Regions from separate parts of the Ruegeria sp. N4 genome, predicted to be linked through region 1. Evidence: riboswitches for the same ligand, from Rfam matches in the RefSeq annotation. Region 1 holds a riboswitch; each other region holds the start of a gene.
The links. Region 1 has a riboswitch for cobalamin ahead of ACR0LW_RS13480 (hypothetical protein). Riboswitches for the same ligand answer to the same signal wherever they lie in the genome.
Positions count from the first base shown of each region.

Region 2: linked by a shared signal. The riboswitch ahead of ACR0LW_RS07260 (DUF1636 family protein) and the one ahead of ACR0LW_RS13480 (hypothetical protein) in region 1 are both predicted to bind cobalamin.
Region 3: linked by a shared signal. The riboswitch ahead of ACR0LW_RS04610 (DUF1636 domain-containing protein) and the one ahead of ACR0LW_RS13480 (hypothetical protein) in region 1 are both predicted to bind cobalamin.
Region 4: linked by a shared signal. The riboswitch ahead of ACR0LW_RS16475 (hypothetical protein) and the one ahead of ACR0LW_RS13480 (hypothetical protein) in region 1 are both predicted to bind cobalamin.

Region 1 is NZ_JBQFLT010000008.1:44,705-52,713, reverse strand. It holds gene ACR0LW_RS13495 (TauD/TfdA dioxygenase family protein) at 1-327, opposite strand, end outside; gene ACR0LW_RS13490 (DNA polymerase III subunit gamma/tau) at 359-2,116, opposite strand; gene ACR0LW_RS13485 (protein-tyrosine phosphatase family protein) at 2,290-2,802, shown strand; gene ACR0LW_RS13480 (hypothetical protein) at 2,794-3,201, opposite strand; cobalamin riboswitch at 3,289-3,509, opposite strand; gene ACR0LW_RS13475 (alpha/beta hydrolase family protein) at 3,668-4,525, shown strand; RNA gene ffs (signal recognition particle sRNA small type) at 4,555-4,653, opposite strand; gene ACR0LW_RS13465 (bifunctional 2',3'-cyclic-nucleotide 2'-phosphodiesterase/3'-nucleotidase) at 4,693-6,525, opposite strand; gene nudC (NAD(+) diphosphatase) at 6,753-7,736, shown strand; gene ACR0LW_RS13455 (SRPBCC family protein) at 7,770-8,009, shown strand, end outside.
Region 2 is NZ_JBQFLT010000003.1:163,160-171,168, forward strand. It holds gene ACR0LW_RS07240 (LacI family DNA-binding transcriptional regulator) at 1-408, shown strand, start outside; gene ACR0LW_RS07245 (FecCD family ABC transporter permease) at 411-1,421, opposite strand; gene ACR0LW_RS07250 (ABC transporter substrate-binding protein) at 1,423-2,370, opposite strand; gene ACR0LW_RS07255 (ABC transporter ATP-binding protein) at 2,386-3,162, opposite strand; gene ACR0LW_RS07260 (DUF1636 family protein) at 3,159-3,515, opposite strand; cobalamin riboswitch at 3,615-3,818, opposite strand; gene ACR0LW_RS07265 (D-lyxose/D-mannose family sugar isomerase) at 3,878-4,543, opposite strand; gene ACR0LW_RS07270 (carbohydrate kinase family protein) at 4,562-5,488, opposite strand; gene ACR0LW_RS07275 (glucokinase) at 5,523-6,530, opposite strand; partial or broken gene ACR0LW_RS07280 (GH1 family beta-glucosidase) at 6,552-7,850, opposite strand; gene ACR0LW_RS07285 (LacI family DNA-binding transcriptional regulator) at 7,855-8,009, opposite strand, start outside.
Region 3 is NZ_JBQFLT010000001.1:915,711-923,719, reverse strand. It holds gene cobN (cobaltochelatase subunit CobN) at 1-2,596, opposite strand, end outside; gene cobW (cobalamin biosynthesis protein CobW) at 2,600-3,655, opposite strand; gene ACR0LW_RS04610 (DUF1636 domain-containing protein) at 3,652-4,032, opposite strand; cobalamin riboswitch at 4,126-4,345, opposite strand; gene ACR0LW_RS04605 (NAD(P)-dependent oxidoreductase) at 4,449-5,441, shown strand; tRNA gene ACR0LW_RS04600 (tRNA-Cys) at 5,492-5,565, opposite strand; gene ACR0LW_RS04595 (protein-L-isoaspartate O-methyltransferase family protein) at 5,794-6,447, shown strand; gene ACR0LW_RS04590 (TolC family outer membrane protein) at 6,543-7,961, shown strand.
Region 4 is NZ_JBQFLT010000011.1:125,001-133,009, reverse strand. It holds gene ACR0LW_RS16490 (ATP-binding protein) at 1-2,214, shown strand, start outside; gene ACR0LW_RS16485 (nucleoside 2-deoxyribosyltransferase) at 2,246-2,950, shown strand; gene ACR0LW_RS16480 (AbrB family transcriptional regulator) at 3,171-4,235, shown strand; cobalamin riboswitch at 4,331-4,542, shown strand; gene ACR0LW_RS16475 (hypothetical protein) at 4,665-4,964, shown strand; gene ACR0LW_RS16470 (homocysteine S-methyltransferase family protein) at 5,179-6,231, shown strand; gene metH (methionine synthase) at 6,228-8,009, shown strand, end outside.

The DNA of each region.
Region 1 (8,009 bases):
CGTGTGCCACAGCATATTGGCCTGCAAATCCAGCAGGCGCAGATCATCGCGGGCGCGCAAGCCGTCCTCTGTCTGATTGGACAGTTCCGACACCTGAAACTCCACATCGCGCCCCGCCGCCATTTGTTCGCGATTTTCCAGCGGACCAAACAGTTCACCCAGACGCATGTGATCGTCATCCGAGATGCTCTGCCCCGGAAAAAGCAGAGCGGAATGCGTTTCAAACGCATGCCGGATCTGGGGGTAGAGATAATCCTGCGTGACCTCGCGCAGGTCGACGTCATGAACAATCAGGCCGAATTTGGGGTGCAGCGGGGTTGTGCGCATCAGGCTCCTCGGTCATGGGGCGGGGGTCGAGTTAATCCTCTTCGAACGGGTCCCATTCATCCTCGACCTCTGGCAAGGCTTCGGTTTCGACCTGTGCCGCGCGTTGTTCGGGAGTTTCTATTCTGGTGATCTTGGCCTTTGGGAAATGTGCCAGCACGGCCTGAACCAGCGGGTGTTCCGAGGCTTCTTCTTTCAGCGCCAGTTCCGCCCTGTCGCGAATTTCGGCAATCGTCGGCGCGTCGCCATCGGACACAATCGACACGGCCCAGCGATTGCCTGTCCACCGCTGCAGGGCCGAGCCCAACCGTGGGGCCAGATCCGTCGGGGCTTGCGGCGCAGGCGTAAACTCGATGCGTCCCGGCTGATAGGAAACCAGCCGCACGCCGTTTTCGACCTCGACCAACAGTTTCACATCACGGTTGACGCGGATCAGTTCGACCACGTGATCGAAACTGGGATAGCGCGCCAAAGCGGCCTGCGTGTCCTGGGCCAGCGCCGCGACCGGAGCACCCGCTGCCCCGCGAGGCGCAGGCGTATAGGTCGGTGCTGCGCGCGCTTCAACCGGTGCAGTGCCGTTGCCGTGGATCGGCATACCGCCGCCCGGTCCGCCATTTGGTGGCGCAGGTGTATCCTGCAGACGTTTGATCAGTTCTTCCGGACTGGGCAGGTCGGCCACATGGGTCAGACGGATCACTGCCATTTCGGCGGCCATCATGGCGTTGGGGGCGGCCGAGACCTCCTCCAGCGCCTTCAACAGCATTTGCCACATGCGGGTCAGCACACGCATGGGCAGGGCGTCGGCCATCTGCTGGCCACGGGCGCGCTCGTCAGGGGATACTGTCGGATCCTCGGCTGCGTCCGGCGTGATTTTGACGACCGAGACCCAATGGGTGATCTCGGCCAGATCGCGCAGCACCGCCAGCGGGTCGGCCCCTTCGGCATATTGCGCGCTAAGCTCGGTCAGGGCCCCGGCGGCATCGCCGCGCAGGATCATATCCATCAGGTCCAGCACCCGGCCACGGTCGGCCAGCCCCAGCATGGCGCGCACCTGGTCGGCGGTGGTTTCGCCTGCGCCGTGAGAAATCGCCTGATCCAACAGTGAGGTTGCGTCGCGGGCAGACCCCTCGGCCGCGCGGGTGATCAAGGCCAGCGCGTCCTCGGCAATCTCGGCCCCTTCGGCGCTGGCGATCTTTTGCAGCAGACCGATCATATCCTCGGGCTCGATCCGGCGCAGGTCGAAGCGTTGGCAGCGGGACAGGACCGTGACCGGGACCTTGCGAATCTCGGTGGTGGCGAAGATGAACTTCACATGTTCGGGCGGCTCCTCCAGCGTCTTGAGCAGCGCGTTGAAGGCGCTGGTCGAGAGCATGTGAACCTCGTCGATGATGTAAATCTTGTAGCGGGCCGAGGCGGCGCGATAGCGGACGCTGTCGATGATTTCGCGGATGTCGTTGACGCCGGTGCGGCTGGCGGCGTCCATTTCCATCACGTCGACATGGCGGCCCTCCATGATCGCGGTGCAATGTTCGCAGACGCCACAGGGTTCGGTTGTCGGGCCACCAGTGCCATCGGGGCCGATGCAGTTCATGCCCTTGGCGATGATCCGCGCCGTGGTTGTCTTGCCGGTGCCGCGAATGCCGGTCATGACAAAGGCTTGGGCGATCCGGTCGGCTTCGAACGCATTCTTCAGCGTGCGCACCATCGCGTCCTGACCCACCAGATCAGCAAAGGTTTCCGGACGGTATTTGCGGGCGAGAACCTGATAGGCGGGGCTGTCTGTGTCGGTCATGTCTGCTCTGGCGGATTCGGGACGTCGTCGCAGCGTAGTGGCCGCTGCCGCCCGCGTCCACCGCGCGGTCGGGGAAATTTGGTTTGGAAAGACCCGAGATCGGCGTAAACTGGAATCTCAGTATTTTTGAAGCACATTTTACAAGCAGGCTTGGGTTTGGGAGGAAATCTTTGATGTCGCAACTGGTCGTCTACGCGCTGCAAGTCGGAGGCGGAACACTTGCGCTGACCTCGATGCCGGGACGCGGCGGAGATTATGCGGGCGATCTGGATACAATCGCGGATTGGAAACCCGGTCTTGTGATCTCGATGACCACGGAAGTTGAGATGCTGCAGGACGGGGCCCGGACCTTTGGCAGTGACATTCAGGGCCGCGCCAGCCGATGGGTTCATTTGCCGGTCGAGGATTTTGGCGCCCCGCCGCGCGCCGTTCACGATCGGTGGGGGTCGGTCAGCGCATCGGCGCGGCAGGCTTTGTCCGGCGGTGGCCGGGTGCTGGTGCATTGCCGGGGTGGGTGCGGGCGATCCGGTATGGTGGTCTTGCGCCTGATGCTGGAATGCGGGGAACCGGCAGACAAGGCGCTGGCCCGGTTGCGGGCCCTGCGCCCCTGCGCGGTGGAAACCGACGAGCAGATGGCATGGGCCACGAAAGCGAACCACGCACCTTTGGATGCGCGCTCAGGCTGATACCCGCGCCGGTTCCTGCACTGGTCTTGAAGGTCTCAGGGCTAAGACCTCAAGCATGGCGCAAGGCGTTCTTGGCAAGGCCCCGGACGGAAGGGCCGCGCATGTCTCGTCAAAAATCAGGTCGGCATAGGTATCCAGCGTTTGGATCGGCGTGTCCGCCTCGGTGCCGCAGAAGATGCGTATCTGTTCTGGTCCGGCGCGAAAGCGGGCCATGCACCCTTGCGCGCAATGCGTCAGGTCGCTGCTGCCTTCGATTTCGAATCCTTCGCTGGTGACGTGGTCGGCCTTGTTCATTGCCTCGGCCAGCGCGCGTGCCATGCGCGCCATTGCGGGGCAGGGCCCGCCTGTGCGTTGGCAAATGGTCGCCACGTATTCGTGGGTTTTTGTCTTCCAGATCATCCTGCGCCCTCCGCGCGGTGGACGGGGACGTTGGCAGGCGGTTCAGCTATGCGCTGTCAGGACCTGCCCGGACACCCCGCCCGAGTTTCGGTTACGTTGATGATGGCAGGTCTCCTGACTTGCGGGTCGTTGCTTTGCCGACCTTCCCAGCCTTTCGGCCAGTGGCATTCCGGCATCGCTTACCGCTTACAGTTGCGGGGGCAGTCGCGGCTTTGGTTCGTTCCGGTTTGACCGGGCAGAACCGCACCGTGTTCCCTTTTCATCCCGACCTATTGTGTGGATCGGAAACCATCACACAACCGCTAGCGTCTGTTCGCGTTCTGAGTCAAGCGGGGTTTTGGGTGTCGCGTACACATGCCTTGTTTCGGGCGACGTGTGGTCAAGTGGCAGCGGGGTTGACTCGGCTGCGGGTTGTTGTGCCTCTTGGGCAGGTAAACCGATTGGTTCAGAAAGGCCCGCAGGTTCGATGTTGGACACGCAACTGCACGTGAAGATCGAGGATTTTCAGTTTCCCGCTGGCCCGGCGCAGCTGTCGGCGCGGCTGTATCGGCCTTTTACTGATCCCGAAACGGTGGTGGTACTGAACGGGGCGACCGGTGTGCCGCGCGACTACTACCAGCACTTTGCCCGGTGGTTGGCTGCCGAGCGTGGCATGGCCTGCCTGACGTATGACTATCGTGATTTCGGTCACTCTGTTTCCGGCCCCATGCGCAAATCGCAGGTCACGATGTCGGACTGGGCCCTGATCGACATGCCCGCAGCACGGGCCGAGATGCGCCGAAGGTTTCCCGACGCCCGGCAATGGAGCATTGGTCATTCCGTCGGCGGAATGCTGGGGCCGATTCAGCCGGATATCGACCAGATCGACCGGATGATCTGTGTCTGCTCGGGGCTGGTGACGCTGTCCGATCACCCATGGCCCTATCGGGGGTTGGCCTGGGCGTTCTGGCACGGGCATGTTCCGCTGCTTGTGAAAGCCCTGGGGTATCTGCCCGGCAAAGCCATTGGGTTCGGTGCCGATCTGCCGGGCTCTGTCTATTGGCAATGGCGCAGGTGGTGCACCGCACCTTTGAATTATGTGCCAGAGATCGGAAAGGATTTGCCACCGGCGCGCTGGGCGGATCTGGGTGTTCCGGTGGATCTGTTCACCAGCGACGACGATCAGACCGTCCCGCCAAAAGCCGTATGGCGTCTGGCGGATCTGTATGGGCCGGGCGCGCGGCGGCACCTGTTGTCGCCCAAGGAATTCGGAGTGAAAGAGATCGGCCATATCGGCGCATTTGCCCGCCGGAATTCGGCAATCTGGCCCCAGTTGGTTGCCTGATTGTGCTGATGAGCGGATACATGGGGGAAAGGTGAGAGGTTGGACATCGACCCAAGCGGGGCTCGTTGTGGCTGCTTCCTTCCGGACCTGACCAGGTTGGCGAGGCGCTCGCCCGCGCCAACCTCTCAGCGCTTGATATAGGGAAGCCTGGGGAAAATGACAACCCGTCAGAGTGTCAGCCGGATGCGTTCGAACCCCTGCGGGTCCGGGTCCAGAACGATAGGGTCGTAGTTCTGCAACTCTGACAGGTATTTCAGCGCGCCGGGCCCTGTACTGAGGATTGACTGAACCCCGGCCTGCGGCGCGAACGAAAACGGATAAACCGCCTGAGACAGCGGGTCGGCGGGCAGGTACCCGGTCAGATAATCGCGTAGGATTCGCTTGATATCTATTGCAGGCAGGTTGATCGGCTCTGCCGTTTCCACAAACGGGAAATGCCCGCCACCATTGGCGCGGTAATTGTTGAGCGCGACCACAAAATCCTGATTGGGGTCAAGCGTAGACCCGTCAATTCTGGCCTGCCGGATGCGGCGGTGAGAATTGTCGATCAACTGCCCCTGAGCGTCAAACCGGGCCGGGTAGGACGGGTCGATCTGGTAGGTCAGGCCAAAGAGAAGGTCGAAATTGTACCCAACCCGACCGGAGTCGATCAGATCGGTCTCGTCGTCGCGACGCAGGGTGTTGAAAAGACCCGCCGACATCTCAAGCCAGTCCAGCACCTGAGCGCCGCTGACCTTCACCGCCCTCAGTTCGTTCGGAAAGACGTAAAGGTCCGCGATGTGGCGCAGGCACACCTCGCCCGCCGGGACATCGGTATAATATCGCGGCCCGGACCGACCGCCGCATTTATAGGGCGAAACGGCGGACAACATGGGCATATTGGCCAGTGCGGTGCCGGACAGATAGGGGCGTAATGCAGCAGCTTGCGCCGAGGCCACCAATGCCAACCCCCGATCAACGGCGCAAAAGCTGAAATAGGTGTGCATCGGTTGTGCGATTCGCGCCACCGGCTCGGCCATCTTGGTGCGGGTTCGGGCGTGCACGGGTGCAAAAAGCCGGACCATGACGGGATCCTCTGGCGTTTCAGGGGCGGGTTTGGTCTGGCGAAGCGGTCTCAACGCGACCTGCAGGTCGGTGACTTGCCACCCGAGATCGGCAGAGTGGGACAGGTTCAGATCAATCACGCCCAGATGACTTCCTGCGGACCCGGGCATGACAACCGGTTTGCCATGGACCAGCCCGGCCTCGGGGTCGACATGGGCCAACCCCTGATGGTCGTTTCCGGGAAAGGTCAGATGCGTGTGCCCGGCTACAAGGGCGTCAATGCCGTCAATAGCGGCCAACGGGATCACGGCATTCTCCAGCCCCGGTACATCCTGATCCTGACCGAGGCCGGAATGAGCCAGCGCGATGACCAGATCACACCCCGCCGATTTCAGGGTCTGCACGGAGCGTCGCGCCGCGCTCAGGCAATCCTCGACCGTGATGTCATCGCCCAGATGATGCGCTTCCCATTGCGCGGTCTGAGGGGGCAGAACCGACAACACGCCCACGCGGATGGGAATGCCCTGCCCGTTCAGCGAAATCGATCGGTCAAGCACCGCATGGTCCTGCCAGCGTTGCGAAACCCCCGACCGGCGGCGCATATTGCTGCACAGGACGGGACATGGAGCCTGATCAAGCACAGTGTCCAGCACCGCCAGCCCAAAGCCGAAATCGTGATTTCCAAGCCCGACGGCGTCATAATGCAGGGCCGCAAACCCTTGCATCATTGGATGGCCGTCAGGGTCCTGTGCCGCCTGATCGCCCAGCGGCGTGCCCTGAAGCGCATCGCCATTGTCGAACAGCAAAACAAGCGCGCCGTCTGCTTCTGCTCTCGCCGTGCGGATCAGACTGGCGGTTCGCGTGAATCCAATCGTGGGGTCCGGCTGATCCGAGTAATAGTCGAAACCGGTCAGATTCATGTGCAGATCAGTTGTCGCGAGGATACGAATATGCACATCCGAACTTTCAGTTTGACCCGGTCTAAAAGGTCCAGTTTTCACTCTTGAATTTTACTATTGGATGCTGGTGCTAAATCAAAATCAACAATTGGTAGACTTAATGCCAATGTTTCCAGGCCTGTGCAAGCATTGCCTCTGGCCGCGCATGGCCCGGCACCGCGAAAGGCCATTGCAACGCCGGGGCAGTCATGGCAGCCCTGTCAGCAAAGCCGAAGGGGCAGGTGATGATAAATGCAGAACAGGTGACTTTCGGTGGCGCGGGTCTGAACCGTGCAGCTCATATTCGGGGCGACGCCGAGAAGTTGTCACAAGCACAAGGCAATCCGGCAGCCAGATGTGTTCTGTTGTGGCGCGGTAAATTGCTGGTGCAGGGTGACAGGCTGGATCGGTTGGCTTTGCAGCCCATGTCTCATCCCCTGATTACACGCGGACCCAGAGGGATTGTTTCCGCGCCAATCTTTCTGGGGCTGGATGCTTCAGATGCCCCTTTGTTTGCGCTGGATATTTCGAACTGGGCCGCCGAAGGGCTGGACCTGACCGGTGTTGGCGCGTTTGTCGATAAGACCGAACAGCAACATCCCGACCTGCCCGAAGGCCATGTCTTTGCCGAGCTGCGCCGGATCATGACCCGCCTGTCGCCCCTTGATGCCGAACTGGCGGCGACGGCCAAAGCGGTAATCGGCTGGCATGAAACGCATAAATTCTGCGCCAAATGCGGCGCGCCCAGTGAAATCTCGCAGGCCGGGTGGCAGCGCAGTTGCCCGACCTGCGGCGCGCAGCATTTTCCGCGTACGGACCCGGTCGTCATCATGCTGATCACCCATGGCGACGCGGTGCTGATGGGCCGCTCGCCCGGCTGGCCCGAGGGGATGTATTCACTGCTGGCCGGGTTTGTCGAACCGGGCGAAACGCTTGAGGCCGCCGTACGGCGCGAGGTGATGGAAGAGGCAGGTGTGCCGGTTGGCGCGGTCTCGTACCTGTCCAGCCAACCCTGGCCGTTCCCGGCCTCGCTGATGTTCGGCTGCGCGGGCGAGGCGCTGTCGCGTGATATTGTGATCGATCCGGTCGAGATTGAAGACGCGATGTGGGTCAGCAAAACGGAAATGATGCAGGCTTTCGCAGGCGAGCATCCGACCCTGCTGCCCGCTCGAAAAGGGGCCATCGCGCATTTTCTGTTGCAAAACTGGCTTGCGGACACGCTGGACTAAGGAAAAACTGGACAAAAGGCAGCAAAGGCAGACATGCAGTTTTCAGCGCGCGAAGATATCGAAGCCCCGATCAATTCGGTATTCGAAATGGTTGCCGATTTCGAACGGTTCGAGCGTATGGCCATGCGGCGCGGCATCGATGTTCGGCGCACAACCCAAGGCGTCCCGGTCGAGGCCGGCACCACTTGGGAGACTGAGTTCAAGCTGCGGGGCAAACCACGTCAGATGTCGGTTGTGATGACCGATTGCGACCGTCCTGCGCAGATGCGGTTC
Region 2 (8,009 bases), on a different contig from region 1:
GCCGAGCGCAGGGCAGGTGTGATCGAGGTTCTGGAACGCGCGGGCCTTGGGCTGGTGGCGGAAGAGACCGGAGATTTCACGGTTGAGACCGGGCGGGACATCGCGCTGACCTTGCTGGGGCAGCACAGGCTGGACGCGCTGATCTGCGCCAATGATGCCAGCGCAATCGGGGCGCTGACAGCGGCGCGCGAGATGGGTCTGGACGTTCCAAACGCGCTGTCGTTGGTCGGGTTCGACGACATCGAAATGGCCAGATGGCCGATCTTCAACCTGAGCACGGTCAACAACCCGATTGCTGGGGCTGTCGATCAGGTCATTGCGCTGCTGGAACGCAGGCTGGCCGATCCCGCCAAAGCCAGCGAGACGATCATGGTCGATCCCTATTTCGTGCCACGCGGCACGCATTAGGCTTAGTCGTTTCGGGCGGATTTGAACAGGTACAGGAAGACGAACAGCGATCCGATGGATGTGGTGACGATGCCCACCGGCAATTCCTGCGGGGCCAGCAGCAAGCGCGACAGGATGTCGGAGAGCGTCAGCAGGATCGCACCCACGATGGCCGAGGTTACCAACAGATTGCGGTGCAGCGTTCCGGCAATGCCTCGGGCGATGTGAGGGACCATCAGGCCGACAAAGCCAATGACGCCCGCGACCGAGACAAAGCTTGCAGTGGCCAGAGCAGCAACAAAGAACATGCGAAACCGCAGGCCCTGAACCGGAATACCCAGCGTCGCTGCGGTGAAATCCCCGGTCAGCAGCGCGTCCAGCCAGCGGCTGCGATAGAGCGAATAGCCCAGGATCATCGCAAGCCCGATCAGGACAAGGGGAAAGGTCTCCCACCGCGCGAGGCCAAGACCGCCCAGCATCCAGAAGATCACTGAATGCGCAGCACGACTGTCGCCGGAAAAGATCAGATAGTTGGTGATGGCAGAAAACAGGAACGAGACCGCAAGCCCGGCAAGGATCAGCTTTTCGGGCGCGCTTGTGCGCAGGCCCTGAACCAGCGCCAGAACGATGCCTGACGCGATCAGACCGCCACAGAAGGCGGCAAGCGGCAGGGTCCAGAAACCAAGCACGTCCCCGGTTACCGTGATGACCAGAACCGCCCCGGCGGCGGCGCCCGAGGACAGGCCAAACAGGAAGGGGTCGGCCAGATCGTTGCGTGTGGTGGTTTGCAGCACCACGCCGACCACACCCAATCCGGCACCGATGACGGCCGCGAACAAGGCGCGGGGCAGGCGCAGGTCAAATACGATCCGGTGCAGGGGCGACATCTCGCCTTCGGTCAAGCCGGTGCCCAGCATGATCGCTGTCGCCACGTCGGCGACGGGAATGGATGTCGTGCCATAGACGACCGACAGCAGCAAAAGGGCGGTCAGAATGACCGCCCCCAGCAGGACCGCGCGGCCCGTTTGAGCCATGTTAGTTCAGCTCCGGGTGCATGGCCGAAACCATCTTTTCGATGGCGTCTATGTTTGCCGGTCCCGGCGTCAGCTCTTCATAGCGCAGACCGATCCAGCGTTCGTTCTTGACGGCATCGGTCAGGGACATGGCCGGATGCTCCTGCAGAAACTTGAACGTGTCCTCGGCACCGTTCCCGGTCTGATAGTCCAGTAGGACCAGAAATTCGGGGTTTGCGGCGGCCACTGCTTCCCATGAGGTGCGACCCCAGCTGGTGTCCATGTCATGGGTGACGCTGACACCGCCCGCAGCCTCGATCATGGCGTCTGGAATGGCGAATTTACCGGCGGTAAAGGGCGCATCGGCGGGACCGTCCAGCAGGAAGACGCGGGGTTTCGGCAGGTCTGCGGTTTTGGATTCGATGGCCGCCAGCTGGTCTTTCCAGCCCGAAACCAACGCTTCGGCCTTGTCTTCCACATGCATCACCTTGCCCAGACGCAGCACGTCATCGAACAGAAGGTCCATGCTGGCTTCGGGGCGGTCCTTGTTCAGGTGAACGCAGCTTTCGGTCAGGACCATGGTTTTGATGCCAAAGGGTTCCAGCGTGTCGGGGGTGACTTCGCCACCCGGCTGCATGCCGTAATACCAACCGGCAAAGAACATATCCGGCTCGACCGCGACCAGATTTTCGACGGTGGGGTATTTGGGCGCCAGTTCCGGGATGTCACCGCGTTTTGCATCGAAATCCGGGCTGGTCTTGTACCAGCCGGTAATGCCGGTCAGGCCGACAATCTTGTCCTGCAAACCCAGCGCAAAGGCCATGTCGGTCATGTTCATGTCGTGCACGACAATCCGCTCGGGCGTGCCGTCGAACACCAGTGGTTCGCCGCAATTGTCGACGGTCACTTCATGCGCCGCCGCACCACTTGCGAGGCCCGAAACAAGGACCACGGACCAGAATTTCTGCATTATCAAATTCTCCTGTTATGATGACAGCTTTCGTTTTCGGATATCCAGCGCAGGGATCACGCGCCCTTCGTGCTGGAAACACAGGTAGTCAACGCCAAACGTATCGCGCACACGCTCGGGTGTCAGAACTTCGGGAACCGGGCCGAAGCCGGTCATGCGGGTTGCCTTCATCAAAGCGACATGGGTGGCGAATTCGGGGATCATGACCAGATCATGCACGATCATCACAACCGTCACGCCTAGTTCGGCCACCAGCGACAGCATGTGGCCCTTGGCGTCGGGGTCGAGGTGGTTTGTCGGCTCGTCCAGAAACAGCAGCGATGGCCTTTGCGCCAGGGCCCGTGCGATATGCGCCCGCTGACGTTCGCCGCCGGACAGACGTTGCATCGGTTTATCGGCCAGCGGGACCAGTTCGGTGATCTCAAGCACCCGCTCAAGATCGGCCTTATGATCCTCGGCTGACCGGTCGGCCTGAATCGGGATTTGCCCAAGGGCCACATAGTCGCGCAGTTTCAGCCTGCCGTCAGGCAGTTCCTGCTGCCCGACCACAGCGATGGTGCGTGCCCGTTCAGGGGCAGATAATTGACGCAGGCTTCGCCCCTTGATCGTCACATCGCCCAAGGCCAGACGTTCGAGGCCACAAAGCAGGTTCAACAGCGTGGTTTTCCCGGCCCCGTTTGGCCCGGCAATGGCCAGGATCGACCCCTCATCCAATGAGAAGGAGACATCCTGTAGCAACACATCCCCATTCAGGGCGTAGTATTCGAGCCCCTTGGCAACCAGAAAACTCATTTCTCGCCCTCTGTCGAAAGGCGCGGCAGACGGGCCAGAGTTTTGAAAAGCAGGGCAAGGGGCCGATCGGTTGCACTGGTCCAGCCGTCGTCACTGTCGCGGAATTGGCGGGCGAAGGCGGCAATCGCGTCCAGATCGGCGGGGCTTTGGATATCGCCGAACAGATACTGCGCCTTGCCTTCGGCTTGCAGCCCAACGGTCATGGGGCGTTCGCACCCTGCCATGCAGGCAATCATTCGGGTCGCAAACCCCGGTGGTAGGGTTGCGTCCAAACTGGCCTTGGCTGCCTTGGCTTCGATTTCACCCTGACAGGTCGAACAGATCAGGACGAAGTGGTCAGCTTGGGATGACATGGCTGTTCCCGCTGCGGAAACCGCGCGAAAAGAAAAAGCCACGCCCGCAGGCGAAAAATTGAGCCATCAAATCCTCCTTCCAGGACACCCCGCCCCGGGTTGGTTGCACAGGTGATGGCAGGTCTCCTGACTTGCGGGTCGTGGCTTGGCCAACCTTCCCGACCTGTTCAGGCCAGTGGTGATTTGGCGTCGCTCTGCGCTTACAGTTGCGGGGGCAGTCACGGATTTGGCCGCAGGGCCGCACCGTATTCCCATTTTCATCCCGCAGGCATCGCTACGGGAACCATCGCTGGTCAGCTAGTCTGTCGCGGATTTAATTGTCAAGCGCTCTGGTCGAGATTTTGGCGGCGCGGACTGAGTGTTTAGTAATCCGCAACCAGCAAAAATTCCGGCGCTGCGTCCTCTTCAATGGTCGCGAACCGGGGGATCGGTTGCTCGAACACATTGTCGGTGCGGTCGTCATTGACGGTTGAGACTTCACCGATCAGACAATCCCCACGCTCGGCCCAGAAGGCATGCCAGATACCGGGCATCAGGGTCACGCTTTCGCCGGGTTTCAGGCGCAGCAATTCGCCGGGCGTGATCGTCACGTCGCAGCCATCGCTGGGCACAACCACCGGATTGTCGCGATCAATGCCGCCTTCGGGGTCCGAGGCGTAGATCTCCATCACCAGATCACCGCCGCCCCGGTTGATAATGTCCTCGGCCTTGATGATATGGCGGTGCATCGGAGATAATTGTTTGTCTCGCGAAATCAGCAGTTTCTCGGCATAGAGCATACCGCGACCCTGGTTCAGATCATTCACGTCGCCATTGCGCAGGGTGAACAGGAACAGGCCCAGCTCATCAAACTTGCCCTGACCGTAATCGGTAATGTCCCAGCCCAACCCTCGGGCGCGGATCGTGTCGGCCTTTGCGCTGCGCATCTGATCAGGGGACCAGTCGGCGAAGGGCGGCAGGACCGCGCCGAAGGATTTGATGAAGGCCTGCGCCTCGGTCTTGATGTCGTTGATGTCGGATCGTTTCATGTCGGTTCCCTCGGGGGATCAAAGCTCATGCGCCCAGGGCGGGTTTGCCCCGGCGCGGGATACGGTGACGGCGGCGACTTCTGCGCCCAGGGACAAAGCCGCGCGCAGGCTATCAGGCGTCAAGGCGCGCAGGCCCTCTTTGCTCAGGTGCCCGGCGCGGTGGAGTTCGGCCAAAACGCCCGCGTTGAACGTATCGCCGGCGCCCACAGTATCGACAACCTGCACCGGTTTGACTGCCACCGAGGTCTCGGACCCGTCCGCCAGATAGCCCGAGGCCCCCTGACCGCCCCGCGTCACGATCACCACGGACGGTCCGGCCTTCAGCAACAAGGGCACCTTCTCGGCATGGGTTTCCGGCCCCGGAATGATCCAGTCCAGATCCTCGTCCGAGACTTTGACAATATCGGCCTGCGCGATCATGCGATTCAAGCGGGTGCGATAGCGGGTCTGGTCCTTGATGAATCCCGGCCGGATATTTGGGTCCAGCATCACCGCGCGGTCGCCGCCATGACGGTCGAGCAGCGCGGCATAGGCATCGGCACAGGGTTCACAGGCCAGACTGATCCCCCCCAGATACAGGGTCGAGGTCGCCAACAATTGCTGCGGCATATCCTCGGGCTGCAACATCCGCCCGGCCGTGTTTTCATCAACAAAATTGTACGAGGCATGCCCATCCACCAGCTTCACGAAGGCCAAAGTGGTCGGGCGGTCGCTGGCAATCACGTGCGAGGTGTCCACATGGCTTGCCTTCAGCGTGTCCGCCAATTGCGCGCCAAACATATCCGAGGACAGGCCTGTCAGCATCCCCACCGGCGCGCCCAAGCGCCCAAGGGCGATGGCCGTGTTGAAAATTGCGCCGCCGGAATGGGGCACATAGCCCTGTGCGCCAGACGTGGTCGGTTCGGCGATCATGTCGATCAGGGCTTCGCCACAACACAGGATCATCCCGCGGTCCTTCTTTGGAAATGGTCACACGGTTTTACCGCATGAGCGCATTTTTGCAGAAGTTGTTAGCGCCAACAATGCCAAATTCGACCTGTTCCGAGATATAAAGGTTCATCCCTTGCCGCAAATCGCTGAATCGACCGCCTTGATTGAAGGCGTCCAGAAAACGCTCGCCAAACAGCCAGCGGTTCTTCTCAGCCACGCCGCCCACCAGGAACACGCCGCCCCGGGGGATCAAGGTGACGGCCAGATCACCCAGCAGAGCGCCCAGATGGGTCGTGAACATCTCTGCCGCTTTGATGGCATGCGCATCCGATCCGTTGCGGGCGTCGTGAAGAATGTCCTTTGCCGGGCGGTGCGCTGCGTCAGTCTGACCGGCGGCCAGTGCGATGGATTGATAGAGGACAGGCAGCCCCGTGCCGCTCAGGAACATTTCAGCTTCAAGCGTCAGGCTATCGCCAAAGAAACAGTCCGGCGCGATGTGGCGGGCGGCTTCGAAAATATCAACCTCGTCCCGGTGACGCGGGGAGACACCGACATGACCGCCTTCGCCCGAGGCTGTGTGGTAATGTCCTTCCGAATACAACAGCGCCCCGACACCCAGCCCGGTTCCCGGGCCAACGACCAGACGGGTGCCGGTTGGCGGTGTAGGGTCGCCCTGCAGCACGGCCACATCGGCCTTCGTTGCCTCGGCCACGGACCATCCTGCAGCGGTGAAGTCGTTGATCACATAGGTATGCCGCGCACCTGTGGCCTTGGCTAACTCAGCCTCGGACAGGTCCAGATGGGCGTTTGTCAGTTGGATCACGCCATCCCGAACCGGGCCCGCGCCTGCGGCGACAACGGCCTGAGGGTCGGTGCCGATGTCATCGCGCAGGCTGTGGAACGCGTCAAGCAGGTCGGGCAGAGTCCCTGTCGGATGCTTGCGCAGATCCGTCAGCTCTCCGTTTGTGATGACCCCAAGCCGGGTGTTGGTGCCGCCGATATCTGCCACCAGGTTCCAATGCGCGTGCACCGCACCTGCCGGTTGTGCCAAGGGCACCGAAACGGGTTCACCCTGCGCCAGCGCCGACTTCAGCGCGTTAAACGAGGCTTTGGGTCTGCGCTCCAGCGTGTCGAAATCCACATCAACCAACCCGAACCGCTTTTCATAGCCGAACGCCCATTCGTAATTGTCCAGCAGCGACCAGATGAAATAGCCCTTGACCGGAACGCCCTGATCCAGCGCAGTTTGCACCGCCGTAAGATGCTGATTCAAATACTCTATCCGGTCGTCATCCTGCTGCCGCTCGGGGCTGGCCATGCCGTTTTCGGTGACATAGATCGGCAGATCCCCGGTGTAGTCCCGCGCCGTGCGGGTCAGAAAACGAGAAAGGGCCGTCGGCTCGATCTCCCACCCCATCTGCGTTTTTGGCAGCGGGCCGGGCATCTCTTTCAGGCTGGGCCATGCGGTGTCGGACGGGGCGATCAGCTTGCGGGTGTAATAGTTCAGCCCACACCAATCGACGGGCGTTCCGATCGTTTCGAAATCGTCCTGCCAACCGGTTGGCAAGTGCTGTTCCAACCCGTTCAGCACATTCTGCGGGTAGGCTTTCTTGAAGACGCCACCCAGAAAGAACCGGTTGTAAATCCCATCATAAAGATCGGCGGCCTCGCGCGCCTTTGGGCTGCTGTCGGCGGGTTCGGCCCATTCCAGATTGAACACCGCACCCAGATTGTTCATCCCCAGCCCCCGCATGGCCTGAATGGCGCGCCCATGGGCCAGCAGAACATGGTGCATGGCGCGCGCGGCCGCACGAATGTCGCGCATGCCGGGGGCGTGGTGCCCTTCGAAATGGCTCAGCCAGCTCACGCACCAGGGCTCGTTGATCGGGGCGACGCTGTGCATGCGGTCACCGATGCGACCCATGATGACCTCGGTGAAATCGGCGAACCACCCGGCAATATCGCGGTTGCGCCAGCCGCCGAGGTCGGCCAGGGCCGAGGGCAGCTCCCAATGATAAAGCGTGGCGCAGGGGCGGATGCCGCGATCCAGCAGCGCATCGGTCAGCCGGTCGTAGTAGTCCAGCCCGGCCTGATTGACCTGACCGCGCCCCTCGGGCATGACCCGCGCCCAGCTGGTTGAAAAGCGATAGCAATCAAACCCGGCCTCGCGCACCAGATTGAAATCTTTCGGGAACCGGTTCAGGTGATCGCAGGCCAGATCGCCGTTTTCGCAGCGCACGACATTGCCGGGCGAGGCGGCGAAGGTATCCCAATGGGTCTGGCCAGCGCCGCCCTTCGCGTGGCCTTCGATCTGATAGGCCGAGGTTGCCACACCAAAGAGAAAATCCTTGGGGAAATCAGCGCGGGTGTATTTCATTTTGTTACCTGCTTGGCACCGGGCCGGTTGATCTGCCCACGACCAGTTCCGCCTCGAGCAATTTGGTTTTGGTCGGATCGTTCGGGGACTTGATGCGCTCGATCAGCATGTCGGCGGCCAGTTCCCCTGCCTGACGTACGGATGAGCGCGTGGCTGTGA
Region 3 (8,009 bases), on a different contig from region 1:
ACACATCGCGAAACAGGCCTGAGACGCGCAGGGTCACGTCCAGACGCGGACGGCTGAGGTCGGTGATCGGCAGAACTTCGATGCCCGACACGCGCTCGGACCCCTTGTCCCAGACCGGCTTGACGCCCAGCAGGTGCAGCGCCATGGCGAACTCTTCCCCGGCGGTGCGCATGGTGGCCGAACCCCAGAGATCGACGATCAGCCCCTTGGGGTAATCGCCCTCTTCCTGCAAGTGCCGCCGCACCAGTTCCTCGGCCAGTTTCACGCCCTGTGTATAGGCCGCGCGGGTGGGCACGGACCGTGGATCGGTGGTGTAGAGGTTGCGCCCAGTAGGCAGCACATCCGACCGGCCGCGATAAGGGGAACCCGAAGGGCCAGCTTCGATCCGTTTGCCCGCCAGCGCATCCAGCAAAGCGGTGCGTTCTGCATGGGCCGAGGGCGCGGGGTCGAAATTGCCGCTCACGTCGGGCACCCGGCCAAAGATATGCAGCCCGTCGCCGAACTGGCTTTCCTTGATGTCGCAGACAAAACGGTCGATGCGGGTGATCGCCTCGGCGGTGCAGGTGGCCTGATCGAGGCCGAGGTCGCTTTCCAGCCCGATGGCCTGCGCCTCATCCCGGATATCCTCTTGCAGGCGGTCGCGGCGCTTGGGGTCCAGCCCGTCGGCGTTCGAGAACTCGTCCAGCAGCGATTCCAGCCGCACCATCCGATCCGGCGTGCCGCTTTCCTTCATGGCGGGCGGGATATGGCCCAGCGTGACGGCCCCGATCCGGCGTTTGGCCTGCGCGGCCTCGCCGGGGTCGTTGACAATGAACGGGTAGATCACCGGCAGATCGCGGATCAGCGCCTCGGGCCAGCAGCCCGAGGACAGGGCGACGGATTTGCCGGGCAGCCATTCCAGCGTGCCATGCGCGCCGACATGGATCAGCGCATCCGCACCCAGCCCTTTGCGCAGCCACAGGTAAAACGCCACATAGCCATGGCGCGGGGTGCGCGAGAGGTCGTGGTAATCGTCATCGCGCAGCTCGGGCGTGCCGCGTTCCGGTTGCAGCGCGATCAGGGCCTTGCCACGGCGCAGGGCGGTGAAATGGAAGGCTTGGTCGGTACAGGCCGGGTCATCCTCGGGCTTGCCCCAGACGGTTTGCAGATCGCTGCGCAGGGTTTCGGGCAATTCGGCCAATGCGGTTAGGTAATCCGTCAGCGGCCATGAAATCCGGGCATCAGGCAGTTCGGATACGAAGTCTTCACCTGTTTCCCGGGGCGGCAGCCCCGGATCGCGCCCGACCCGCCCCCCAGGGCGGGCGCGATTGCGCCCACCCTCGGGCCGGTCGCGATCCTCAGTGCTGTATCCCTGCGTTTGTAGGTCATCCAAGATAGCCTCAGCCGAGGCCAGCGCGTCGAGGCCCACCGCGTGGGCCATCTGCCAGTCCTTGCCGGGATAGGTGGACAGAACCAGAGCAGGAATCTGATCGGCTTTGGGTTTGTCGTGCAGGGCCAGCCAGCCGGATACACGGTCGATGATCGCTTCGATCCGCTCGGGCTCGGCCCGGTGGGCGAAACGGGAATATTCCAGATGCGGGTCGCGCTTGCCCGGTTCCTTGAACGAGGCAATGCCTGCTGAGATCCGCCCGTCCACCTCGGGCAGTACCACGTGCATGGCGAGGTCGGCGGGGGACAGCCCGCGTTCCGCCTCGGCCCATGCCTTGCGGCGCGAGGTGGCCAGCGCCACCTGAAATACCGGCACGTTGGCGGCGTCCAGAGGCGAGGTGCCCGACGCGCCTTTGCCCGAGAATGAGGTGGCGTTGATGATGGCCGACGGGGCCAGCGCCACGACCTGCTCACGCAGCCAATCCGCCGCTGCGGGGGCTTTCAGCGATGGGGCGAACAGGCCCACTGCCTCGAATCCACGCGTGCGGAGGCTGCGGATCAGGGCCGCGACCGGGGCGGTGTCGGCTGAGGTCAGATAGGCCCGGTAGAAGGTGACAAGGATGCGTTTCGCGTCACCCGTGAATGCCGTATCCACCGGGATCACGCCGCGGTCCGGGCACCACGCGCCGCATTCGGGCAGCGTCTTGGCCCCCATCACCGGCCCGGCATAAAGCCCCGCCGCCAGCGCCATCTGCGCCAGGGCGGCCTGCGCCGCCACCTCTCCGCCGGTGTCGCACAGATGCGCCAGCCGCCGCAGGGTCGAGACGGGCAGGGTGGAATAGTCATCCAGCCGCGTATCCTCGCGCCCATCCGCAGGCAGCACCGCCAGCGCAATGCCTTTGGTCTGCGCCAGTGCCAGAACCTGTTGCAAGCCATAGGACCAGTAAGGCACACCACCGATCAGGCGGATCAGGATACCCTTCGCGCCTTCCAGCGTTTGCTCCACGTAAGTGTCAACCGACAGAGGATGCTTCAGCGCCGTCAGGTTCGCCAGCCGCATCGTCGGCATCCGCCCCTCGGGGCCGCCACCGCGATGCCAGCCCGCCGCGAAAGCGCCAAGGTCGCTGTCCGAGAAGGACAGCACCACCAGATCCGCCGGGCTCTGGCCCAGATCGGTCGGGGTCTCGGTTTCCTCTAACCCGTGGCTTTCGCGGAAGACGACGTGCATGGCTTACTCGGCGGCCTCGGTGACGCCTACGAGGATATCGCGGATCGCGGCCTCTTTGATGTCGTCATGCTCGGCAATCACGACCAGACGTGAGCGACGGTCCTCGCCGGGCTCCCACGGGCGGTCATACTGGTGGCGGACGCGCGCGCCAACGGCCTGCACAAGCAGACGCATGGGTTTGCCCTGAACGGCGGCATAGCCTTTGACGCGCAGGATGTTCAGTTCCTTGGCCAGACGTTCGATCTTGGCTACCAGATCGGCGGGATCGGTCTGTTCCGGCAACTCGACGATGATGCTTTCGAAATCGTCATGCTCGTGGTCATGGTGGCCGTCGTGATGCGAGGGGCGCGCGTCCATGTCATCTTCGGCGGCGGCCTCAAGGCCCAGCACGACGCGCACGTCCACGGCACCTTCGGCCACTTCAACCACGGGCAGGGGGCGCGGGGCTTCGGCAGCGATGACCTCTTTGGCTTTCGCCACACCCTCAGGACCGGCCAGATCGGGCTTGGTCAGCAGGATGATGTCGGCGCAGGAGATCTGATCCTCGAACACCTCGGACAGGGGCGTTTCGTGGTCGATCGAGTCATCGGCCAGCCGCTGGGCATCCACCGCTTCAACATTCGGGGCAAAACGACCTGCGGCCACAGCCTCGGCATCGGCCAGAGCGATCACGCCATCCACGGTGATTTTCGACCGGATATCGGGCCAGTCGAACGCCTTGAGCAGCGGTTTCGGCAGGGCGAGGCCCGAGGTTTCGATCAGGATGTGATCCGGGCGCGGCTCCAGCGCCATCAGCGCCTCGATCGTGGGGATGAAATCATCGGCCACGGTGCAGCAGATGCAGCCATTGGCCAGTTCCATGATGTTTTCCGCCGGGCAATCCGGGATGGCGCAGGATTTCAGGATGTCGCCATCAACGCCCACATCGCCGAACTCGTTGACCACCACGGCCAGACGCTTGCCCTGCGGGTTCTGCATCAGATGCTTGACCAGCGTGGTCTTGCCCGAGCCCAGAAAGCCGGTGATCACAGTGACGGGGAGTTTTTCGAGATTGCTCATTTCAGGGCTCCAATCGGGGGAATGCGCGAGGCGCAGTTCTTGCGGAAATGTTCGGGGCGCTCGCGCCATTTGACCAAGCCGTCCTCGGTGGCCAGATACTTGGTCGCTCCGTCGACGATGACGTCAACGTGATCGGTTTCATTGAGGTTCTCGTACACAAAGGTCCAGCGATCCGGCCCGCCGCGCAGCACGATGGAACAGCCCTGATCGCAGTTCGACAGGCATTCGACGGCTTTCAGCGTGACGCCCTCGGGCAGGTCCGCCTGTTCCAGCGCTTTGTGCAGCAATGTGCCAGGGCGCTGGTCATCATCCTCGATGGGCAGACCCCGGCGGCACGTGGTGCAAACCAGCAGCTCGACCGGCGCAGTCTCGGTCATGTCTCTCATCCCCCCAAATCCTCTTCGCGGGGGACGGGGTTTCATGCGGGCCACGCGATGCACATGGACCCGACACCGGAACACCCCGCCCGGTTTCAACTTCGGGTGCTGGCAGGTCTCCCGGCTTGCGGATGTCAGAGGCCCGGTTCGTCTGGCTCCTCTGTCGGATGTCCCGCCTTCCCGGCCTGGCAGGCCAGTGGCATTGGGCACCCTCTCCGGTCACGGTCGCGGGGGCGGCTGCGTTTGGCGGATAAACCGTTGACGCATTCCCTTTTCATCGGCTGTCGCCGACACCAACGACAGGGACATGCGGCACGTGTGGGCAGGTTGTCAAGCGCGATGCGACCACCATCGCGTGGCTAGGATGAAAAGCGACCTGCCAGCGTCGCTGGGCGGCATGACGCGGTGCCCGCGACATGGTCGCATACCGGAAAACACGCAGGGAGACGCGAATAATGAAAGTTGGGTTCATCGGACTTGGAAATGTGGGCGGAAAACTCTCGGGCTCGTTGCTGCGCAACGGGATCGACCTGACGGTCCATGACCTGAATGCAGACCTGGTGGAAGAATTCGTCGAAAAGGGCGCAAAGGCCGCCGAAAGCCCGGCCCAGCTGATGCACGATTGCGACGCGGTGATCACCTGCCTGCCATCGCCTGCCGCCTCGGACGCGGTGATGCAGGAGATGTTGCCCGAGGTCGGCCCCGGCAAAATTTGGATGGAAATGTCCACCACCGACGAGGCCGAGGCCAAGCGGCTGGGTGCCATGGTCATCGAACGGGGCGGGGCGGCGGTTGATTGCCCCGTTTCCGGCGGATGCCACCGGGCGGCAACCGGCAATATCTCGATCTTCGCGGGTTGCGACCGGGATACTTTTGAGCGAATCCTGCCCTTCCTGACAACGATGGGCCGTCGGGTGTTGCATACCGGCGAACTCGGCTCGGCCTCGGTTCTGAAAGTTCTGACCAACTATCTGGCCACCGCCAACCTGATCACCTGCGCCGAAGCGCTGGTGACCGCCAAAGCCGCCGGGATGGACCTGAACACGACCTATGAGGCGATCAAGATCTCGTCTGGCACCTCATTTGTGCATGAGACCGAAAGCCAGGTCATCCTGAACGGCTCGCGCGATATTTCCTTTACCATGGACCTTGTCAAAAAGGATATCGGCCTGTTTCAGGACGTCGCCGACCGCGCGGGTGTCCCGCTTGAGATCAACCCGATCATGATCAAGATCTTCGAGGACGGCATCGCACGCTACGGCGAACGCGAACTGTCGCCCAACATCATCAAACGCCTGGAAGACGCCACCGGCCTCGACATCCGCGCGCCCGGCTTTCCACCTGAAATGCAGGACGATGAACCTGAAGAACCGGGTTATGAGGTTATCCCGGCGGGGCGCGATTCCTAAGAGGGGCGCGCTTTCGTCTTTGCGTCGCGAGGTGAAGGTATTGAAGGAAGTGGAGGCGAGTACCGGAATCGAACCGGTGTACACGGATTTGCAATCCGCTGCGTCACCACTCCGCCAACTCGCCTTTTCAAGTAAAATCAAATACTTGCCGTGGTGTGACAGGCGTTTTAGCAGCTTTCTTATGGGGCGTCCAGAGGATTGCGTGTAATTTTGGCGCCTGAGGCGGGAAATGCTGATCTGGGCCGGATCACAAACCTGTCGCACGGTCCGGGCTGTGGCAACAGGGCCGTTGCCGGTTGCTGCGGGATGTGGCAAAAGCCAAAAAAACGTGGGAATTCAGACGAGAGATCACATGACAGATTTCGCAACCCGACGCCGCACTATGGTCGATACGCAGATTCGGCCCTCTGATGTCACGAAATTCCCGATCATCGATGCCATGCTGACCGTCCCGCGTGAGAATTTCGTGCCGGATGCGCAGCGCGAGGCAGCCTATGTGGAAGGCATAATCGATCTGGGGGACGGGCGCAGCATGCTGGAGCCTCGGACTCTGGCCAAGATGCTGGACGCCGTAAATATTTGCAAAGATGAGGCAGTTTTGGATATCGCGCCGGGGCTGGGATATTCCACCGCCGTTGCCGCGCGCATGGCCGAACTGGTGGTTGCTGTTGAAAGCGATGAAGCGCTGGCCGCAGAAGCGCAGGATGCCCTGACAGAGGCGGACGCAGACAATGCCGTGGTGCATGTCGGCCCGCTGGAGCAAGGGGCCGAGGAACACGGGCCTTACGACGTGATCATGATACAGGGCGGCGTGCAGCAGGTGCCGGACGCTCTGCTGGGTCAGTTGAAAGACAACGGGCGCATCGCCTGTCTGTTTGTGCAGGATGGTCTGGGCGTCGTTCGGATCGGGCGCAAGGCTGGTGACCGGGTCAGCTGGCGCGACGCTTTCAACGCCAGTGCGCCGACACTGGACAGTTTTTCAGTCGAGTGTGCATTTTCGCTATAGTCGGGCGGTGGTTTTTTCTGCCACCTTGATTAGTTGAAAACGGCAACGCAAACTTCCCGCAGGGCAGTGTAATTTTGATTTGAGAGGATTTGGTGATGCGTGGAACGGCAACTGGTAAGCTGGTCAGGGCCTTGGCGGTGACCGCTGGTCTTGCCCTTAGCGTTATGCCTGTACGCCTGGCATGGGCGGACAACCTGACCGATGCCTTTATCGGGGCGTATAACACCAGCGGTCTTCTTGAACAGAACCGCGCGCTGTTGCGTGCCGCTGATGAAGATGTTGCCATTGCGGTGTCCGCGCTGCGTCCGATCATCAACTGGACAGTGCGCGTTTCGCAGGATTACACGCGGACAACGACTAGCGGTATAGTGGTCCGGAACGAGCCTTCGACATTCTTTACCGGCCTCACGCTGGCCCAGTTGATCTATGATGGCGGGTTCTCGATTCTCGGTAAGCAATCCGCGCAGGAAATCGTGTTGTCCACGCGCCAAAGCCTGATCGATGTCGAGCAGGCCATTCTGTTCCGCGCAGCAAACGCTTATCTCAACGTCGTTCTGCAGGAAGAAACCGTGCAGATTCAGGTGAATGACGTCGATGTGTCGGCCGAGGAACTTCGGGCCTCGCGGGACCGTTTCGAAGTGGGTGAAGTCACGCGCACGGACGTCGCCCTGTCCGAGGCACAGCTGGCCAGTTCCCAGGCCGATCTGGCAGTTGCACGCGGTAACCTGAGCACGGCGCAGGCGGAATATGTAAATGCCGTCGGCAAACTACCGGGGGCGACCGCTGGTCAGCCCAGCCTTCCGTCACTGCCCCGGTCCGAGTCCGAGGCGATCTCGTTCGCGCGCCGCAACCATCCGGCCATTCTTGCGGCCCAGCACGAAGTGCGTGCGCTTGATTTGCAGGTCCAGCAGCAGCGGGCGAATCTGGGGCCGAACGTCACGCTGAATGCCGATGCGGGCATTACGGAAAGCTATGACAATGACGATGACACCGAAAATGCGAGTGTCTCGCTGAACTTCAACCAGCCGATCTATGCCGGCGGACGTCTGGCGGCATCGGTGCGCCGGGCGATGGCCACCCGCGATGCGTCGCGCGCGAACCTTCTGAACGTGCAAAAGGACATCACGCAGGGCGTGTCCGAAGCCTATGCAAACTTTCAGGCCGCTTCGGCCAGCCTGCGGGCATCGACCGAGCAGGTACGCGCCTCGCAGGTCGCCTTTGACGGGATTCGCGAAGAGGCAACCCTGGGCGCACGGACCACGCTGGACGTTCTGAACGCGCAGCAGGATTTGCTGGATGCGCAGCTGAACGAGGTCGCCTCGCGCACCGAGCGTTCGCGCGCTGCCTATCAGCTGTTGCAGGCTCAGGGCCTGTTGACGGCGGAACGTCTGGGTCTGGCGGTGCAGATCTATGACCCGACGCTGTATTATAATCTGGTCAAGAAAGCCCCTGCACAGGTCAGCAAACAGAGCAAAGACCTGGATCGCGTCCTCAAAGCGTTGCGTCGGGACTGACGGGCAATACTATCTGTTGTTCGCTCTGACAGGATTGGCTACACTCGG
Region 4 (8,009 bases), on a different contig from region 1:
GGGCTGATCCAGCAAAGCCTTGGTATCACTCCGGGCATGGAGGACGACGAGGCGCTCAACCGTCTCAGACAGGGTGTGACGCAACAAGACAATGCACCGGACGAGACCGTGCCGCTGATTGCCCGGTTGCTTGGTATCCATACCTCCGACACGGCCGCGTTGGAAAATTCCAGCCCGGAAACCCTGCGGCACCGGACCCTTCTGACCCTCGGGCACTGGCTTGCACGACTTGCGGTTGATCGTCCTGTCGTGCTGGTCTGCGAAGACCTTCACTGGTGTGACGCCACCAGCCTGGAACTGCTTGAGATGTTGCTCGACTGGCCTCAGCCGCTGCCGGTTTTCTGCCTTGTGGCGCAGCGCGATGATGGCAGTCCGGGGCTGCCCGCAAAACGGTCCGAAGTGATCGCGCTTGCAGCGTTGGATCACGACCAGGCGACGCAGTTGGCGCAACGGGCCGCCGCCCCCGCGGACCTGTCGGATGCGGTACTGGAAGACATCCTGACGCGCGGCGCAGGCAACCCCCTTTATATCGAAGAACTGGCCCGCTTTGCCGGGGAAAACCAGACCGGACACCGCCAAAGCCGCGCGGTTCCGCCAACCCTGAACAGCCTGATCATGGAGCGGCTGGACGCTCTGTCGCCCGAGTCGAAAAAGACCGCTCAGGTCGCCGCCGTTCTGGGCGAGGATCTGGATATGTCGATCCTGTCCCAGGTCGCCCAGCGCGATGAGGTCGAGATATCCGGAACGGTCGGGGATTTGCTGGAGGCCGATATTCTACGCCCGCGTTCGGGCACCAATGACGGCTACATGTTCCGCCACGCGCTGACGCAGGACGCGGTCTATGCCACGCTTCTGCGGGCCGAGCGGACCGATCTGCATGCCCGCGCCGCTGCGTGCCTTCAGGACGGGACGGCGGAACAGCCCGACAAGATCGCCCATCACCTTCATGCTGCCCGGCACTTTACCGATGCCGCCATCTGGTACCGCGACGCCGGGCTGCGCGCGGTCAAGCAAGCTGCGGTCGAGGATGCAACGGTGCTGTATCGCCGTGCTTTGGCCTCGCTGGAGCAGACCGAGGAAAACCGCCAGCGGGACGAGATCGAGCTGTCCATCCAGATCCCGCTGGAAAACGCGATCATGGGCGTGCGGGGCTTTGCCTCACCCGAAATCAAACCGGTGCTGGATCGCGCGTTGGAACTGGCCGAACGTCTTGGTGACGCGGATGAGACCTCATCGGCGCTGAACGGGCTGGCTGCGCATTTTCTGGACAAGGGCGACTGCGCTAGGGGCATAGAATATGCCGACCGCATTCTGGATATGCCCGGCGCGGGCGCGAACCGGATCGGCATGTTGCGCGCCCATACCACGCTCGCCTTTCTGCGGTTTCAACTGGGCGAAGGTGAGATTGCCGTTGAACATGCGGAAGAGGCGATCCGTCTCTACCGCCCCGAGGATTACGCCGAAGTTACCTATGGCATTGGCACCGATCAGGGCGTTCTGGCCTATGGGGTCAGCGCGGTGGCCCATTGGTGGTGCGGCGCGCCCGATACGGCGCTGGAACGTGCCGAGGCGGGGTTGGCGCTGGCCGAGGGGTTGAACTCGGCGCTCAGCCTGGCCGCCGCACGGGCCTTTCTGATCATCACCCTGCATTGCCGCCGGGACAGTGACCGCGCCTATGCTCTGGCCACCGAGACCTATGAGACATGCACCCAGCTTGGCATCCCGCTTTGGGGCGGGTTAAGCCAGTTGTTCCGGGCCGGACAACCCATCGACCCGCCGGACAAGCGTTGTCAGGAGGTTGATGCCGGTCTGGCCTTGCTGGCGAAAACCGGCAGTCAGACAGGCTCGGGCATGGGGTTTGCGATCATGGCTGACACACGGCTGGCCAATGACGATCCGGATACGGCGCTGGCGATCGTTGACACCGGGCTGCAACTGTCGGGGATGTTGAACCAGCCGGTTTGGAACCCGGACCTGATGCGGTTGAAAGCACAGGTGCTGGCTGTTCTGGACCGACAAGATGAGGCCGAGGCGCTGCTGCGCACCGCAATTGACGAAGCCGGGGCTGCCGGATCGGCTTCGCTGGCCCTGCGCTGTGCGCGGGTGCTGTCTGATATGCTAAACGGCACCGCGCGCGAAGCCGAAGGCGCGCAGTTGGTTGCCGATTGGGCCGGTCGGCTGGAGCCCGGCGCAGCCGCTTCAGACCCGGCCTGACGACACTGAATTTTAACCAGAGGACCATTTCATGACAGACCATATCGTTTTCTGCTCGGGCCCGATGTTCAGCGTCGGTGATCTTTGGGAGCAATATAACATCGCCGCCGTGCTCGAGGCCGGAGGGTTCGGCACCTATCTCGCCCCGCGCGACGGCGTCGAGATCGCCAAGATGATGGATATGTTGCAGGACCCTCAGGTCTGGTCACAAAAGGGACAGGAGATGCTGTATATCATCCTCAAGGTCGGCTACGCGCAGGATATCTACCAATTGCTCGGGCGCTGTTCGAGCCTTGTGTTCAACATGGATGGCCGGGTGCCCGATGGCGGCAGTATTGTCGAGGTGACAACAGCCTACGCCGCTGGAATGCCCCTTGTGATCTACAAGACGACACCGGTGACGCTGTTTGGTGGGGTCGATAACCCGATGATTCAGGGGCTTTCGACCAATTGGGACTATGTGCATGACACCGCATCCATCGTGCCCGCCCTGCTCAAACGGATCGAGGCGCAATCGCAGAACGGCTATGTCTACACCCCGCCCCCGAATGTCAGCCTTGTGATGGAGGTTGGGGCGATGACGGCAGACCCCAGTTCCGACCTTCACAAGCGGCTGGATGCCATTTCGAATGCGCCAAACGAGAAGGCCGCGCTGGAAGCGGGTGAGGAACTGATCGACTGGGCGAAAAGCAACAAGGCTTATCAGGCGGCGTTTGGCGGGTCGGCACCCACGTAAGCCCTGTTGGATTGGTGGGGTTGAAACGAATTCAGTGACACTCGCCTTGATTTCGAGACCTCGTTCCTGGATCTCATCCAACACACGCTGATAGCGCCAAGCTGCATCACAGGCCGTTCTTCACTCGGGCATTCTGAATGGTCGGTGCGCGTGGTCTTGCAAACCGCGCCCATTTGTATACCATTGGATACAATTGATCCCATGACATCGGGCCTGAAATTTGTCCGTCCAAGCCACATCACCAAGCCGCCCCGTAAGGCGGGCCATCACCTTCGGCCTTGCCGTGCTGGGAACGGTCGTATTCTGGATGCTGGGCCTGCCCCTACCCTTTCTGTTCGGCCCCATGACCGCCTGCCTGATTGCGGCACTGGCGCATGCGCCGATGGAAGGGTTCGGGCAGATCTCGGTCGCGGCGCGTACCATCCTGGGCGTGGCGGTGGGGGCTTCGATCACGCCTGATCTGTTTGGCCAACTGCCGAAAATGGCAGCGTCAATTGCTCTGATCCCGCCCTTCATCCTATTGATCGCTTTGGTCGGGGTGCCGTTCTTTCGCAAGGTCTGGGGCTTTGACGACAAAACGGCCTTTTACGCCGCGATGCCCGGCGGGTTGCAGGACATGATCATCTTCGGCACCGAGGCCGGTGCCAATCCGCGCGCCCTGTCCCTGATCCATGGCACGCGCGTGCTGATCATCGTGACGCTCGCCCCGTTGCTCCTGACCCTGTTCTACGACGCTGACCTGACCAACCCCATTGGCGAACCCGCCCGCGACCTGCCTCTGCAAGAACTGGCGCTGATGGTCGTCGCCGCCATTGTCGGCTGGAAAGGCGGTGAGCGGATCGGCCTGTTCGGAGCGTCCATTTTGGGCCCAATGATCCTGACTGCGGCCTTGTCACTGGGCGATTTCATCCACACCCGCCCACCGCGCGAGGCGATCCTTGTCGCGCAATTCTTTATCGGCTGCACCATCGGCGTGAAATTTATCGGTGTCACATGGGTCGAGCTGCGCAAAGTTGTGGCGGCGGGCTGCGCCTATGTTGTTGTGCTGGCCATACTTGCGGCAGCCTTCACGGCCCTTGTGACCACGTTGGGGTTCGGGCAACCGATCGAGGCCTTCCTTGCCTATGCCCCCGGCGGGCAGGCTGAAATGACGGTCTTGGCCATCGTCTCGGGCGCGGATCTCGGGTTTGTCATTACCCACCACCTGACACGGATCGTTCTGGTGATCATCGGCGCGCCCATCGCGGCCAGTCTTCTGGTGCGCTGGTCCCGCTCTCGGGATTAGAAGGGTTTCGCAGTTTGATTTGGGTTCAAGTCCCGACGGGTTGCAATCCGACGCTGCGTGCTTTGCTGGCACCGGTAGACAGGGCTTTGGCCTTATGAGACTGTGCAGCCGATGGTGTCCGACGCTCTGAGTCGGCTGAAAAGGGAATGCGGTGCGGGCAAACGCCCAAGGCCGCAACTGCCCCCGCAACTGTAAGCGGCGAGCGACCCCCGACAGACCACTGGATGACCCCGCATGGGTTGTCCGGGAAGGACGGGGACAGCGATGAACCGCAAGTCAGGAGACCTGCCATCTCCGGCGCAAATGTGCCGCAGTCACCTTAACTCGGGCGGGGTGCCCGTGGACGGAGCGACAAGAGATGGACCGCATTGGCCAGACATCACTGTTGATGCCCCACACAAGCCGCCCAAAAACGCGGAGGGCGTCGTTATGCTTGACCTGACCATTTCCCAACTGGACACCGGCCACGTGCCTCCGCAGCGCGCGCAAGAGCTGGGGCAGATGGGCTATATGCAATGGCTGGGCGGCCTGCCCGGTTCCGCGAACTACCATGCGCAGGCGCGGATTGCTTTGGCCAAGGCCAAACCGTTTGCCGAGACCTCACCCGCCATCGCTGTGTTCTGCGACCTGCTGGCCAGATCCATGCAGATGCCCCTGGAACCATTGTTCCTGGCCCTGCCCGCAAAACAGCGCCGAGGGGGCCATCGCGCGCGCCGCGCCGCCTTGTGATCTCATGCGGGCAATTCAGCCTGTGCCATCGCCCGCATTTTGGACGATTTTGGCCGGGCAATGCTTTGACTGCTTATTAGTGATTTCGTTGGATTTGCACGCCGAACAAGGTGCATCATGACGCAAACTCATAATTTAGTCGAATAACAATCATTTCACCTCATAATGCCAACGCGCTATACCTTCGGCCCACACAGCCGATTGGATACCGCGAATGCTTGACTTTACCTTGCCCGACACACCCGCGCTCGCGACGCTGCGCGCATTGGCTGCCCAGCGCATCCTGATCCTTGACGGGGCCATGGGCACAATGATCCAGACGCTGAACATGACCGAAGAGGATTTTACCGCCAACGGTCACATCCATGGCCCCGGCTGTCGGCATCACTATCACCCGGATCATCCGCAACAGGGCAACAACGACCTGTTGGTGCTGACCCAGCCGCAGGCGGTTGAGGATATACAGTATGAATTCGCAATGGCCGGGGCGGACATCCTTGAAACCAACACTTTTTCCTCAACCACCATCGCGCAGGCCGATTACGGGCTGGAGGCTGCGGTGCATGATCTGAACGTCGCAGGCGCGCAGGTGGCGCGGCGCGCGGCGGACCGGGCCACGGCTGAGGACGGCAAACCCCGGTTTGTGGCCGGGGCTGTGGGGCCGACGAACCGGACGGCCTCGATCAGCCCGGATGTGAACGATCCCGGATACCGCGCCGTCAGTTTTGATGATCTGCGCATAGCCTATGGCCAGCAGATCGACGGGCTGATCGAAGGAGGCTCTGACCTGATCCTGATCGAGACGATCTTTGACACGCTGAACGCCAAGGCGGCGATTTTTGCGGCTTTCGAGAGCTTCGCCAAGGCCGGACGTCGCCTGCCGCTGATGATCTCGGGCACGATCACCGATGCCTCGGGCCGGACGCTTTCTGGCCAGACGCCCACCGCCTTCTGGCACTCGGTCGCCCATGCGCGCCCTTTCACCGTCGGGCTGAACTGCGCCCTTGGCGCTGCATCCATGCGCCCGCATATGGCCGAGATTTCGGGCGTGGCTACCGCCCTGACCTGCGCCTACCCCAATGCGGGCCTGCCGAATGAGTTCGGACAGTATGACGAAACCCCGGACCAGACCGCCGCTCAGGTCGAAGAGTTTGCCCGCGATGGCATCGTCAACGTGGTCGGCGGTTGCTGCGGCACCACACCCGACCATATTCGCGCGATTGCCGAAGCGGTTGCCCCTTTTGCCCCCAGAAAGGTACCAGCATGACCCGTCACCTGCGCCTCTCAGGGCTGGAGCCTTTTGTCCTGACGCCCGACATCCCCTTTGTGAATGTGGGTGAGCGGACCAACGTCACCGGCTCGGCCCGGTTTCGCAAGCTGATCGTGAACCGCGACTATGCCGCCGCGCTGGACGTTGCGCGGGATCAGGTGGAAAACGGCGCTCAGATCATCGACATCAACATGGATGAAGGGCTGATCGACAGCAAACAGGCGATGGTCGAATACCTGAACCTTGTCGCGTCCGAGCCCGATATCGCCCGCGTGCCAATCATGATCGACAGCTCGAAGTGGGAGGTGATCGAGGCCGGGCTGCAATGCGTGCAGGGAAAGCCTGTGGTGAACTCGATCAGCCTGAAAGAGGGCGAAGAGGCGTTTCGCCATCACGCGGGTCTGTGTCTGGCCTATGGGGCTGCTGTGGTGGTCATGGCCTTTGACGAGGCCGGTCAGGCCGACACCTTCGAGCGCAAGACCGAGATTTGCGCCCGCGCTTATCGCATTCTGGTCGAGGATATGGGGTTCCCACCCGAAGACATCATCTTTGACCCCAACATCTTTGCCGTCGCCACGGGAATCGAGGAACACGACAATTACGGCGTCGATTTCATCGAGGCGACCCGCTGGATAAGTCAGAACCTGCCCCATGCACATGTCTCGGGCGGGGTGTCGAACCTGTCTTTCAGCTTTCGTGGCAATGAACCGGTGCGCGAGGCGATGCATGCGGTGTTCCTGTACCATGCCATTCAGGCCGGGATGGATATGGGCATCGTCAATGCGGGCCAACTAGCGGTCTATGACCAGATCGATCCCGACCTGCGCGAAGCATGCGAGGATGTGGTCCTGAACCGCCAGCCGAAATCCGGCGGCAGCGCGACCGAGAACCTGCTGGACATCGCCGAACGTTTCCGTGGTGACAAGCGCGAGGAGAAAACCCGCGACCTGGCCTGGCGCGACTGGCCGGTCGAGAAACGGCTGGAGCATGCGCTGGTCAACGGTATCACCGAGTTCATCGAAGAAGACACCGAGGCCGCGCGCGGCGATGCGGAACGCCCCTTGCATGTCATCGAGGGGCCTCTGATGGCCGGGATGAACGTGGTGGGCGATCTGTTTGGCGCGGGCAAGATGTTCCTGCCGCAGGTGGTGAAATCAGCTCGTGTGATGAAGCAGGCCGTGGCCGTGTTGCTGCCCTACATGGAGGAAGAAAAGCGCCGGAATGGCGGTGAGGGTCGGCAATCTGCGGGCAAGATTCTGATGGCCACGGTGAAGGGGGACGTGCACGATATCGGCAAGAATATCGTCGGCGTGGTTCTGGCCTGCAACAATTATGAGATCGTCGATCTGGGCGTCATGGTCCCGCCGCAGAAGATCCTGCAAGTCGCGCGCGACGAGAAGGTAGACATTATCGGCCTGTCAGGACTGATCACGCCGTCGCTGGACGAGATGGCGCATCTGGCCTCGGAAATGGAGCGCGAAGCGTTCGATATTCCGCTGCTGATCGGCGGCGCGACCACGTCGCGGGTGCACACGGCGGTCAAGATCGCGCCGCGTTACACGCATGGGCAGGCGGTCTATGTCACCGATGCCAGCCGCGCGGTCGGGGTTGTCGGCGCTTTGCTGAGCCCGACGCAGAAACCCGATTATGTCGCCGGGATTCAGGCCGAATATGCGGATGTGGCCGACAAGCACGAGCGCGGCGAACGCGCCAAGAACCGCCTGCTTTTGGCCAAGGCGCGGGCCAATGCGCTGAAACTGGATTGGGATGCTTAC